DNA from 2 places in the Telluria sp. LT1R51-2 genome. Region 2 is predicted to be linked to the other one. Evidence: predicted binding sites of a transcription regulator. Region 2 holds the regulator's gene; the other holds the start of a gene.

Region 1 (6,658 bases), 2.5 Mb from region 2:
CAGCGGATGTCGTTGGCGATTTTCATCAGTGCCGTGGCCAGCAGCTTGAACGCGCCATGGGCCGAGACCATCGCGTCATGTCCGGCCAGCGCCATGAATTTGTTGGGCGCCGATTTGAATGACAGGCCGGTACGCGAACCCAGTTCGGCCGCGATGCGCGGTGCGAAATCGGGATGGGCATTCAGGCCCGTGCCCACGGCGGTGCCGCCGGCCGCCAGTTGCAGCAGGCCCGACAAGGTGGACTTGAGCGCGCTTTCGGCAAATTCGAGCTGGGCCACGTAGCCGGAGAATTCCTGGCCGAGCGTCAGCGGCGTCGCATCCTGCAGGTGGGTGCGGCCGATTTTGACGATCGGCTCGAAATCGCGCGATTTGCGCACCAGTGTGCCGCGCAATTGCGCCAGTGCAGGCAGGACTTCCTTGGCCAGTGCCCAGGCAGCAGCCACGTGCATTGCGGTGGGGAAGATGTCGTTGGACGACTGGCCCATATTGACGTGGTCGTTCGGATGCAGCAGGCGCGCTTCGCCACGCTCGCCGCCGAGGAGCTCGGAGCCGCGGTTGGCCAGCACCTCGTTCATGTTCATATTGCTTTGCGTGCCTGAACCGGTCTGCCACACGGCCAGCGGGAATTCGCCCGGATGGCGCCCGTCGAGCACTTCGTCGGCCGCGCGGATGATGGCGTCGGCCTTGTCGGCTGGCAGCTTGCCCAGCGAGCGGTTGACGGCGGCCGCGGCGCGCTTGACCTGGGCAAGGGCGGCGACCAGTTCGGGCGCCATGCGTTCGGTCGAGATGTGGAAGTGGTGAAGCGAGCGCTGCGTCTGCGCGCCCCACAAATTGTTTTGTGGCACTTCGATGGGACCAAAGCTGTCTTTCTCAATCCTGTTTTCCATGGACATGTCCTGATATGCAAGAGGCTGGGATTAAAGAGTTTATCCCAATGTCCGTTAATGACGCTTGGGCTTCACTCTTTCTTGTTAGTTGCTATGGCCAGCCGCCTCCCTGTATTCATCACGTGTGCTTTGCTCTCCTGCGGCGTCGGCGCGGCCGAGCTTGGCGAGCCGCGCATCAGTTCGTATATCGGCCAGCCGCTGGCGCTGGAACTCGAGCTGACTGCGCTGGCAGCGCCCGCGACCCCGGTCGGGGCACGCCTGGCGCGCCCCGACGTGTACCGGGGCGCGAATATCGGCATGCCACCGGTGCTGTCGACGCTGGCCATGCGTGTGATCCAGCGCGATGGCCGACAGTTCCTGCGCGTGACGTCGTCGGCGCCGGTTGAATCAAGCCGCCTGCATCTGTATCTGGAACTGGCCGATGGCAGCGAACACGACGTGCGTCTCGTGACGCTGTTCATTGCGCCGAATCCGAATCCGCCGGCGCCTGCGGTGCCATTACCGGTTCCGGCGCCGGCGCCGATGCCTGTTCCCGTACCCGCGAAGGCGCCGGCGCCGGTCGTGGCGGACCTTTCTGCTGCGCTTGCGGCGCCCAAGCCGATGGCGGGCAAGCCAAGGCCATTGAAGCCGCCGAAGGTGCCGAAGCCGCCACATCCAGTCACATCGGCAACGCCGGTCGTCGCCGAGAAAGTGGTGCCGCCGCCAGAACCGGCCGCGACCACGCCGACGTCGACGCCAGTACCCAAGCCGCTGCCTGTGCCTATTGCTTTGCCTGCATCTGCATCTGCCGCGACCTGCGCGCCGTCTTCCTCCGACAGTGCGCCCGTGTGCGCCGCGCTCGATGTCAAGAATGCCCAGTTGCGTGAGCAGATCGGCACGCTGGAAGACAAGGTACGGGTGCTGCAGGTGGCGCTGGGGGCCAATCCGTCCGCCGTTGTCCAGGACAAGGTTGCGAAGCCGGCGACGCCACGGCCATCCCGCAAGCGGCCTGCGCCGGAGCCCGAAGCTTCTACGCCCTGGGGCTGGATCAGCGGCGCGGTGGTCGCCATACTGGTACTCGTGGGTGGCGTGCTGGTCATTCTGCGCCGCCGCAAGCGGGCAGGGCCGATGATCCAGCCCATGCCGCGCACGTCGCTGATGGTGCGCCTGCGTCAGCGTTTCGCCCGCAAGAAGAAGGTGCCCGCACCGGTCGAACCACAGCTGGACGAGCCGCACAATGAAATGTCTACACAACTTTGATTCTGCGCTATAATGGCCTTGTGATCGACAAGATCACAGACAGCACAGGGTCTGGCGCAGTCACCAACGATAGGTGGCGCGGCAAGCAGACGACCGTTGAGGAAACGCCTGTGTCTGGAAGCAGTCTGCTTGCCTACAGTGGCAACGGACGCCGGCAGCAACCGGCACGAGGCGACGCCAGCAGATAGCTGGGGTTCGTCCTCTCACAGAATTCGCCATCCAGCGCCGAGCTTGATGGCCAGCAAAGCGCCCGATGGGCGCTTTTTTGTTGCCCTGGCATTTGCACGGTGGCGTGTCAGGGCGTAAAAAAAGCACCCTCAGGTGCTTTGGTCAACGATTTGATGGCAGATCAGTGTGCCTGCAGAGCGCGATCGACCTGGTCGTCCCATGGCTCGGTCACGTCGCGGATGGCGCGATCGTTGGCCATCAACTGCTTCAACAGATCAATCTTCGTCAGGCGCTTGGCGCCGGTCAGTGCCGGCAAGCCGGCGGCTGCCGGGGCTGCCTGAGCCCGGACTTCCATATTCAATTGTGCAAACTCGTGCCAGTCCCCTGCCTTGGCGGCATGCGTCATCTGACCGGTCAGGTCAGCGAGGTTTTCGTATATCGCAAGGACATCGTTTGCGTTCATATGGGCACCAAAACGGGGTTTGTCAGGCCGGATTCCCGGTTGTCTGAATCGTTTACGGCTGAGCTTTCGGAAACTTTAGGGCCATCGATAAAATATTTTCTGATTATTTTGCGCAGGCGCGCGTCCCGCAACGGGCGGCCCCGCTGGCATACTATGCGCATGAACCATGACGACATCACCCGCAGTACGCTGCAACACTACAACGAGCATGCCGAGGATTTCTTTAACGGCACGATCGACCATGACGTAAGTCAAAACATTGATGCGTTGCTGGGCGCGATCGCAACGCCAGCGCCGCACACGATCCTTGACCTGGGTTGCGGGCCCGGGCGCGACCTCAAGACCTTCAGCGGTCTGGGCCATCGCGCGATCGGCGTGGATGGCAGCGAACGGTTTGTCGCGATGGCGCGGCAGTACAGTGGTTGCGACGTGTGGCAGCAGGATTTCCTGCACCTCGATTTGCCACCGGCGCTGTTCGATGGCGTGTTTGCCAACGCGGTGCTGTTCCATGTCCCCAGTGCGGCCTTGCCACACACGCTAGATCAATTGTTCGGCACGCTCAAGCCGGGCGGGGTGCTGTTCACGTCGAATCCGCGTGGCCAGAATCAGGAAGGCTGGAACGGCGACCGCTATGGCAGCTACCATGATTACGAGAGTTGGGAGCGTTTCTTGCTGGCAGCTGGCTTTGTCGCGCTGCACCACTATTACCGGCCGCCCGGTTTGCCACGTGACCAGCAACCGTGGCTGGCGAGCGTGTGGCGCAAGCCTGTTTGTTAAACGCCGTACAGAACTGGCCCGAACATGCTCCTACTGTGAAGGCTCATCCACGTCACAGGCAAGGAGATTGCAATGAACAAGGATCAAGTCAAGGGCAAGACCAAGGAAGTTGCTGGCAAGGTGCAGGAGAAAGTCGGCGAAGCCGTCGGCAGCCGCCAGCAGCAGAGCGAGGGCCTGTCAAACCAGGCTGAAGGCAAAGCTCAGAAGAAAGTTGGCGACGTCAAGGAAATTGCAAAAGGCAATCGCTGATGCACGTTTGCTGATTCACTTCAGCAGCATGATCGACAAAGCCGCGCATTGCGCGGCTTTGTTGTTATCAGGACGCTTTCATGGGACGGTCCGCGGGTCTGTTTTCGGGTCTGTTTTCGGGCCTATCTCCCAGTATGTCTTCGATATACAGCATCTTGACCAGCACCGACAGCACGGCCGCCAGGGGCGTGGCCAGCGCCACGCCGGCAAAGCCGAACAGCGTGCCGAAGATCAGTTGCATTACGATCACGAGGGCCGGCGGCAATTCGATGGCTTTGGCCTCGATCATAGGCTGCAACACATAACCTTCGAGCATATTGATCGCTGCAAACAGCAGCAGCGCATACAGCGCCAGGTCAGGGCTGATCGACAGCGCCAGCAAGACCGCCGGAATGCCCGCCATGATCGGGCCCAGGTACGGAATGAAGTCGAGCAGGCCCGCAATCACGCCCAGAATCAACGCGAGCGGCACGCCGAGCAGGCTGAGGCCAATGGCCGTCGTGACACCGACGATCAGCATCGACACGGCCTTGCCCAGCAGCCAGCTCGACAGGTTGTCGCCCATCTCCTGCATGACCTCCCGTGCGCGGCCACGTTTCTGTTGCGGCACGAGGCGGATGAAGCCACCGGTGTACACGCCCGGCGACGCAGCAAAATAAATGCCCACGAAAATGATGATGACGATATTGCCCAGCGCGCCAATAATGCCACTGAAGAACAGGCCGGCATTCGGCACCAGCGAACCCATCTGCTTGACGATGTCTTCCGGCGGCGGCAGCTCGGCCACCACACGCTTGAGCAGAGGATGTTGCGCAACTTCCGCTTGCAGGCGCTCGACTGCGGCAGGGATCTCCTTGGCCAGCTGACCTGACTGCTCGGAAATCTGCGGCGCCATCGCCCAGCCACCCAGCCCGAAGATGGCGGTGAGCAGCAGCACGACGATGACGAGGGCAATATTGCGCTTGATGCCGGTGCGCTGATGCAGCAGCGCGCTCAGTTTATAGAGCAGGATCGAAAACAGGATGCAGGCAAAGATCAGCAGCAGGGCGTCGGCGGCGAGTACGACGGCTGCCAAGCCAAGGATGAACAGGACGCCGATACCGTTGACAAGCGTGACGCGGCGCGCGAGTTTGCGCTGGGTGAGGGGTGTCTCTGGCACTTGGGCGTCAGAGGAAGGCGGCGTATGGGGATTCATGGTGATGTCTTGATCGTACGTTAAAGGTGTTGTTAAAACAATAGCATTCCCAATGGCAAGACGGCGCGCAATTCGACATGCCGGTTATGTGCGTGTGCTAACAGAAGAGCTGGAAACATTTCGTTAATCTGTATTCATCGCATCGCCAACCGGCCATGCCAACCAAAGGAGATCACCATGAATAAAGACCAAGTCGAAGGCAAACTGAAAGAAGTTGGCGGCAAAATCCAAGAAGGCGCCGGCAAACTGGTGGACAGCAAGGAACAGCAGGCCAAAGGTCTGGCAAACCAGGTTGAAGGCAAAGTCCAGAACGCAGCTGGCGACGTTCGCGAAGCAGCCGAAGACGCAGCTGACCGCGCAAACCGTCCACGTCCATAATACGGACTCCCTCACCAGCCGCAGATTGCGGCAGGTGAATGGACGAAGAAAAAGCCGCATCGTTTCCGATGCGGCTTTTTTACGTCTGGCGCAGCGGGCTTAGTTTGCCGGCTTCTCGGCCAGATGGCGCTTGAAGTACGCTTCGATCAGGCCATACACGTGGCGCTGGCTGGTGCGGCCCGAGATGCCATGCTTGGCGCCCGGGTACGTCATCAGGTCAAACTGCACGTTGCGCTTGACCAGCTCGTCGATCAGCAGCGTCGTGTTCGAGAACAGTACATTGTCGTCGGCCATGCCGTGCACCAGCAGCAGTGGCGACTTCATGCCATCCAGGTGGGCGAACACACCGCTGCGCTTGTACGCTTCCGGATCGCCCTTCGGCGTCGCGCCCACGAACTGTTCGGTGTAATGGGTGTCATACAGCGACCAGTCGGTTACCGGCGCCACCGACACGCCCATCGCGATCTTGTCCGATGCGGCCGACAGCAGGCGCAGCGTCATGAAACCGCCATAGCTCCAGCCGAACACGCCAATGCGCTTCGGATCGACAAAGCTCTGCTTGGCCAGCCAGTCGATGCCGGTCACCTGGTCTTCGACTTCGTGCTTGCCCAGATTGTTGTACAGCACGTCGGTGAAGGCGCGCTCGCGGCGACCCGAGCCGCGGTTATCGAGGCGGAACACCACGAAACCCTGCTGCGCCATGTACTGGTCAAAGTAATTGCCCCAGGCGCGGGTTACGCGCTGCGAGTGCGGGCCGCCATAGGTGAACAGGAACACCGGATAGCGCTTGGTCGCATCGAAATTGGCCGGCTTGATGATCGAATAGTGCAGCGTCTGGCCATCGTTGGCCTTCATCGTGCCGTATTCGGTCGCCAGGTGATCGGCCAGGTGGCGCGTGTACGGGTGGTTGGCATTGAGCTCGTTCTTTTCGATCCACTCGACCATCGCACCATCGGCGCGGCGGATCGACACCTGCGGCGGCGTGCGCGGATTCGAATAGGTATCGACGAACAATTTGCCATTGCCGGCAAAGGCCGCGTCGTGCCAGCCGTCGCCCTGCGTGATGCGGGCCGGCTTGTCGGCGCTGCTGCCGTCCAGCGCCAGTGCATAGGTCTGCTTGTCGATCACGGCGTCGCGGTTCGACGACACATACACCTTGCCGGCGCCTTCATCGACCGCCAGCACATCGTCCACACCCCACGCACCGCGCGAAATCGGGTGCAGCAGCTTGCCGTCCAGATCGTACAGATACAGGTGGTTGTAGCCGCTGCGCTCCGAGGCCCAGATGAAGGCCTTGCGATT
Region 2 (6,658 bases):
CTATCCTTACTTTGGATGCTTTTTGATATTTGGGTCTTGCGCCCTGACCTTCTCAATATCGACATGGGGACGACAATGAATAAAGTTAGATGGCTCGGCATTCCTCTATTGTTGGTGACCACGCTTTTTGGTGGCAAGTGGCTGGTCGACGCACATGCAGCCGACAGCCGCGCACGTGAATGGCAGCTGAAAACGCAACAGCTGGAGAAACTGAACTCCGCTGCGACATCGGAACAGGTGAGACGCGAATACGTGCTCGAAGTGCTGGGACTAGGCATCACGCTCGAACAGTACCGCCAGGGCAAACTATGGAATATGCTGCAACAAGGGGGCCCCTATACGAGCGTTCGCGAGCCTGATCCCAACAAGTATCCATGGTCCGGAACGGCCAAGAGCGGCCAGACTGGCAATCGCACTAATGATGCTTTGGAAAATGGCGCAGATGCGTCACCGATGTTTTGGGGCGTGCCATCGATGTATGCACGTGGCCCCATGGACGACCCTGAGAAGCAGCCTAGTGAAACCTGGCCAATGGCTGGATTGGCGGGTAACGCAGAAGGCACCGGCATGGCATGGCATCTGTTTGCGATCGGTCCTTGGCGACTCGGCGAGCGCCCGGACCAACTACTGGAGCAAGCATTCACATTTTTCGATGCAAACCCTGACCTTCCGTATCTGGTTTTGCTTAGTACGGACAGCGATTCAAGCCGTGACTACGGGAAAGCGGCCGGCAAAGAATTTCGTGTTCAGGATGGTTATTACATCCCAGAATATACCGACGCCAGTGCAGTCTTCATACTGGCTCGACGTGAACGGGTTGAGCCATTGCGACCCTATGCGTGGGACGATCCGGACAACGACTATCTGCAAGAGACCCTGCGCCAGATGTACTACCAGCTTCAAGACAATGTGCCAATACCTGCCAGAGTAGCGGAGAGATTCCCGGGCATCACCAGACAACCCACCGTCGCCGAATGGCTCCCCGCCGCCGCCAGATTCGCCAAACACCCCGTCTTCGACCGCCCTGAAAGCACGCTGCTCGACGACTACAAGCGCTGGGCCAATCCGCCCCCGAAAGACTGGAAGCCCACCCCCTGGTTCCCGGTCCCTTGGAACCGCAACCAGCTTGCCGCCTTCGACGCCCTGCCCTCGATGGGCTTCATCCACCGCCCCGTGTTCGTCAAGTTCGAGGATGACCAGGGCAAGCCGGTCAAGCGCCGCGACGCGCGTCAACAGCTGCTGGAAGCCGGCTGGCAGCAGGCGCTGCAGACGCTGCCTGAAGCGCAGCGCACTGCAGGCCCGGCGCGCATCATCGCCGCGTTCAACCATGACACCGAGCAGAAGATCGCGCTGGCAGGCACGCTGCACGCATATGCCGCGCAAGGTGGCCCCGACATCGACACCGGCAAAACGTCGCAGTTCATCGATACCGACCAGCGCATGGGCAATACCGGCGCAGCGACCTTCTTCGTCCAGATGGCTGTGGGCGTGATGGGCAGCTATATCGAGGGCGGCGCCTCAGCAGCGATCAATCTGCGCGATCCGGCCGGCGCCAGCATTGTGTTCATCAGCCCGCCGAGCAAGGAACGGCGCAAGGCGCAAGGTGCAAGGTGCAAACATCTTCAAGCACATTGTCCAGCCGTCGATCGACCCGGACAACTATAAGCCACCGACAGTGGCCTCGGTGCTGGGCGAGAAGGCAGACGCCATCCCCGAACACGACAGTGCAGGCGACTGATCACCATCAGAAGAAAGGCTCAATCATGCGCAATATCATCCGGCTCGGCGACGCCACCTCGCATGGTGGCAAGGTCCTCAGCGTCAGCGCGCAGCATGTGAAGGTGGGCGGTATTCCCGTAGCGTGCGTGGGCGACACCTGCAGTTGCCCGATCAAAGGTCACAACGGCTGCAAGATCGTCAGCGGGTCGGCGCAGCATAAAATCGACGGCAAGTTCATTGCCTTCGATGGCGACAAGACAAGTTGTGGCGCGACGCTGATCGCCAGCGCCACCAATTGCAAGGCGCCCTGAATCAGCGCGCGGCCATCCTGACCGTGTGCGAGAACTTTACCGGCAGCGCCGGGCTGCTCTTGATGCCACCCGCGTCGAGCTTGCGCAAATCCGTCACCCATGGGCCGGCGTAGCGGATCTCGTAACTATGCTGGCCCGGCTTGAACGCATACGCCTGCGTGATGTCGAGCGTGTTCAGGTAGGTCGTCTGCGGCTTGATTTCGAGGTAATCGGCAGCGTTCAGCGGGCCGCGTTTGACCATGCGGCCCGTGTAGGCGACCGTGTCCGTCAGTGAACTGAGTGCAAACCGTGGCGCGCTCAGGTCGTCGCCCAGTGCGATCTCGCGCGGAATCCATACCGGCGCATCGCCCCGGTTCTCGATCAGCACCCGCACCTTGACCTTGCCGGCCCCGGTTTCCACTTCGAGCCGGTGATGGACGTTCACCTTGGCCTCCACGGCCTTGACCACGCCAACCACACCGACCAGCGCCAGCACCATTGCCAGCTTGGCCGCCGGCGAGCTTCGTTTGACATGCATTGCGACTCCTCGAGGATCACGGCAGGCGTCACCCGCGCGACGCTGCCTGTCGATTATGACATGATTCCATCAATACATTCACGGAAGTATGTTTCCACCGGTTTCCGGCAGCGCCGCCAGGATCATCACCGCCACGCGCCGGTTGCGCGCCTTGCCAGCCTCGTCGGTGTTGGGCGCCACCGGACGCGTCGCAGCAAAGCCGATCGCCGACAGGCGCACCTCGGGCACGCCGTTGGCGGCGAACAGCCGCACCACGCTGCTCGCGCGCGCGGTCGACAGTTCCCAGTTCGACGGATACAGCGGATTGGCAATTGGCAGGTCGTCGGTGTGGCCTTCGACCTCGATGCGGTGTGAGTCGTTTTTGAGCAGGCCGGCCACCTGCGCCAGGATGACCTGGCCTTCGCCATCAAGCACCGCCTCGCCCTGCGGGAACAGCACGCTGGCATTGATCTCGACGCTGATGCCGCGCGCATTCTGGATCACCCGCACCTGCCCCGACTTCACCAGCGGCAGCAAGGTCGCCGACAGTTCGCGCGCCATCACGCCCATCTTTTCCTGCTCGCGCCGCGCGGCTTCGTTGCGGCGGCGGTTGATGATGTGCGACAGCGGCAGCACCGGTTCGACGTTGGTGTTGACCTTGGAGGCGGCGCCGCGCCCGCCAAAGGCATCGCCCAGCGCATCGGACAGCACCTGGTACTTGCCCTCGTTGACGATGGAGATGGCGTACATGACGACGAAAAACGCGAACAGCAGCGTGATCAGGTCGGCGTACGAAATCAGCCAGCGCTCGTGGTTTTCGGTGGGGATATCGTTGTCGTAGCGCTTGCGGGCCATGGCGGTGGCTAGTGGTGCGTGAGCAGGCTGGCGACGCGTTCGTCGATGACGCGGCCGTGGTCGCCGCTGGCCAGGTCAGAGAACACTTCGGCCAAAATTTCGTACTGCGACACCTTGTCGCTGACGATGGCCTTGAGCTTGTTGCCAACCGGGTAAAAGAACAGGTTGGCCATGCCCACGCCGTACACGGTCGAGACAAACGCGACCGCGATGCCGGAGCCCAGGCGGGCCGGGTCGGACAGGTTTTCCATCACGTGGATCAGGCCCAGCACGGCGCCCAGGATGCCGATCGTCGGCGAATAGCCGGCCGCCGATTCCCAGATGCGCGCCGCCTGCCGCTGAGCAAATTCGTAGCCGTTGATTTCGTGTTCGAGCAGGCTGCGCACCTTCTCGGGCGCGATGCCGTCGACCACCAGGCGCAAGCCCTTGGCGATGAACGGGTCGGCCTTGCTCATGAATTGTTCGAGCGACAGCAAGCCATCGCGGCGCGCCGTCAGGCTCCATAGCGCGATTTCGCGCGACAGTTTCTGACGGCCGTTTTTCGGTGGCACGAACACCCAGCGCAGCATGGTGATGCCGCGCAGGAAGGTACGGGTCTCGCTTTGCAGCAGCACGGCGCCGAAGGTGCCGACCACCACGATGGCAAATGCGGCAGGCTGGATCAACGACGAGAACTTGCCGCCGTCGAGGGTGTAACCGAGAAAGATGCCGGCGATCGCCAGCACCAGGCCGATTACGCTGGCCCAGTCCATAATTGCTCCCGTAAGGTGGTGCGCAAACGTGCGACGGCCTGGGTGTGCAGCTGCGACACCCGCGATTCACTCACGCCCATCACGGCGCCGATTTCCTTCAGGTTCAGTTCTTCTTCGTAGTACAGGCCCATCAGGAGTTTTTCGCGCGGCGGCAGCTTGTCGATCGCGTCGATCACGGCCTGGCGGAAATCGGTTTCCATCAGGCTGCGCAGCGGGTCGGCATCGTCCACCGCATAACGGTCGAGGAAATTGTCGCTGCCTTCGTCGGCATGAAAGTCTTCGTAGTAGAGCAGCTGGTGGCCGCCCGAGTCGGCCAGCATGTCCTGATACTCGTCAAGCGAGATCTTGAGCGACGCGGCCACTTCGGATTCGCTGGGCGGGCGGCCCAGGCGCTGCTGCAGCGACTGCATTGCCCCCTCGACCTTGCGCATGTTCTGACGGGTGCTGCGCGGCATCCAGTCGCTGGCGCGCAGCTCGTCGAGCATTGCGCCACGGATGCGCAGCACGGCATACGTTTCGAACTGCGCGCCGTGGTCGTCTTCGTAGCGGTTGATCGCGTCGAGCAAACCGATCATGCCAGCCTGGATCAGGTCATCGACCTCCACCGAAGGCGGCAGCTTCGCCTTCATGTGGTGGGCAAGACGCTTTACCAACGGCATATGCTCCGTCAGCAAAGAATTCTTGTCCGCTTTCCCTTTGACCGTATACATGCTGGCGTATGTCTTTTTCTTTATATGTCGTTGGCGACGGTGTCAGGAACCGATGGATGCGCTGCCCTGGCGGCCGAACTGCGGCAGTGCCGGCAGTGCGAACTTGCCGGCCAGCTGGCGAAACGCGACCGATGCACCGGCCAGCGGGAAGGCATCGACCACAGCCCGGCCCAGGCGCGCGGCGCGGTGCAGGTATTCGTCGGCCGGCACGGCGCCCATGAAACTGAGCTTGACGGCCAGGTAACGTGTTGCTGCCAGTGACATATTATCGTATACCACCTTGGCCTCCCCCTCAGTCGCGCCGGTGACCAGGATGCCGAATGGCCGGCGGCCCAGTTCCTGCGTCAGGCGCTTGATGAGCGAGTAGGCATTCGTGATCGATGCCGCACTGGTCGACACCTGGATCACGATCTCGGAACTCGACATCAGGGGCACCGGGAATTCGCCGTCCGGACCAAGCTCACCATCGACGATCACGATGCCTGCCTGCGTGGCCAGCACGTCGAACGTCTTGCCCAGGCGCCGCACATCGTCGGTCGATTCGGGCGTGCCCATGGGCACCACCGAAAAGCCTTGCGGGGCCGAGTGGATCACCTGGTTCAGCGCGCTTTCCTGGCGCGCGACCTGCAGCAGCGAGGCGCCGCGGTTCAGGCCCAGGCGGCGGGCGACACCGTACTCGACGTTGCACGCGTCGACGATCAGCACTTCGTTGCCGGCCTGGGCCAGCGAGGCGCCCAGGTTCACCAGCATCGCGCCCTTGTCGTCTTCCGGCGTGGCCGACAAAAACGTGACCACGCGCGGACGCGGGCCTTGCAGCATGCGGCGCAGGCCTTCTGCCTGGTCGAAGTCAAAACTAGCCATGCGACACCTCGCGGCGGCTGGCCTGCGCGGTGGCTGCCATCAGCATCGGCAGGTCGGCGTCAGCCGGTGCCGTGCCGCGGTTGCGGAACGCGCGGTCGATCAGCATCGCGCTGTCGGCCACGTGCAGGTCTTCCGGCACGCGCTGGCCGTTCGAGACGTAATGCAGTTTGAGCTTCTGGCGGATCACGATGTCGAGCACGCCGCCGGTCGAGGCCGCTTCGTCCATCTTGGTCATGATCGCGCCGTGCAGGCCGCTGCCCTGGTAGGCACGCACGACTTCGTTGAGCGTCTCGTTGGTCGACGTCGAGTTCAGGCACAGCAGGCGCTTGACTTCGGCGCCCGAGCCCGACAGCATCGCGACCTGCTCGGCCACCATGTGGTCGCGCTGCGACATGCCGATGGTGTCGATCAGCACCGTGTGCTTGTTGCGCAGTTCTTTCAGGGCGATGCGCAGGTCGGCCTCGTCCTTCACCGAGTGCACCATGACGCCCAGGATCTTGCCGTAAATGCGCAGCTGCTCGTGACCGCCGATACGGTAGGCATCGGTGGTGATCAGGGCCAGCTTGTCCGGGCCATGGCGCATCACGCAGCGTGCTGCCAGCTTGGCCGTGGTGGTGGTCTTGCCCACGCCGGTCGGGCCGACCAGCGCGAACACACCGCCTTCGGACAGCATCGCGTCTTCGTTGCCGATGGTCGCGAGGTTACGGGCCAGCACGGTCTTCACCCAGCGCATGGCTTGCGCTGCGTCGTTCATGGCCGGCATTTTTTCAATGATGTAGCGTGCCAGCGTGGCCGAGAAACCGGCGGCCAGCATCTCGCGCAGGACGGTGGCCTTGTGCGGCTCGCGCTGGGCGGTCGAGCCCCACGACAGTTCGGCCAGCTGGGTTTCCATCAGGCCGCGCATGGCGCGGATTTCGCTCATCATGTTGCTGACTTCCGAGGTCGCCGATTCCT

Evidence for each region. The regulator FliA, encoded in region 2, starts transcription of late flagellar genes. The targets are predictions, from matches to a motif close to CTAAAGTTTNNNNNNNNNNNGCCGNTA.
Region 1: a site for FliA is predicted at 2,810-2,836, ahead of AC56LH_RS03355 (flagellar protein FliT). Genes of this name have one in related genera too.

What each region holds. Positions count from the first base shown of each region.
Region 1 is NZ_JCASIM010000001.1:756,449-763,106, forward strand. It holds gene fumC (class II fumarate hydratase) at 1-887, opposite strand, end outside; gene AC56LH_RS03350 (FimV/HubP-related protein) at 981-2,126, shown strand; gene AC56LH_RS03355 (flagellar protein FliT) at 2,476-2,700, opposite strand; gene AC56LH_RS03360 (class I SAM-dependent methyltransferase) at 2,917-3,534, shown strand; gene AC56LH_RS03365 (CsbD family protein) at 3,607-3,783, shown strand; gene AC56LH_RS03370 (AI-2E family transporter) at 3,851-4,978, opposite strand; gene AC56LH_RS03375 (CsbD family protein) at 5,156-5,356, shown strand; gene AC56LH_RS03380 (S9 family peptidase) at 5,456-6,658, opposite strand, start outside.
Region 2 is NZ_JCASIM010000001.1:3,261,635-3,268,292, forward strand. It holds gene AC56LH_RS14435 (type VI lipase adapter Tla3 domain-containing protein) at 1-1,665, shown strand, start outside; gene AC56LH_RS14440 (PAAR domain-containing protein) at 1,764-2,030, shown strand; gene AC56LH_RS14445 (hypothetical protein) at 2,032-2,547, opposite strand; gene motD (flagellar motor protein MotD) at 2,626-3,381, opposite strand; gene AC56LH_RS14455 (flagellar motor protein) at 3,390-4,133, opposite strand; gene AC56LH_RS14460 (RNA polymerase sigma factor FliA) at 4,115-4,843, opposite strand; gene AC56LH_RS14465 (MinD/ParA family ATP-binding protein) at 4,886-5,704, opposite strand; gene flhF (flagellar biosynthesis GTPase FlhF) at 5,697-6,658, opposite strand, start outside.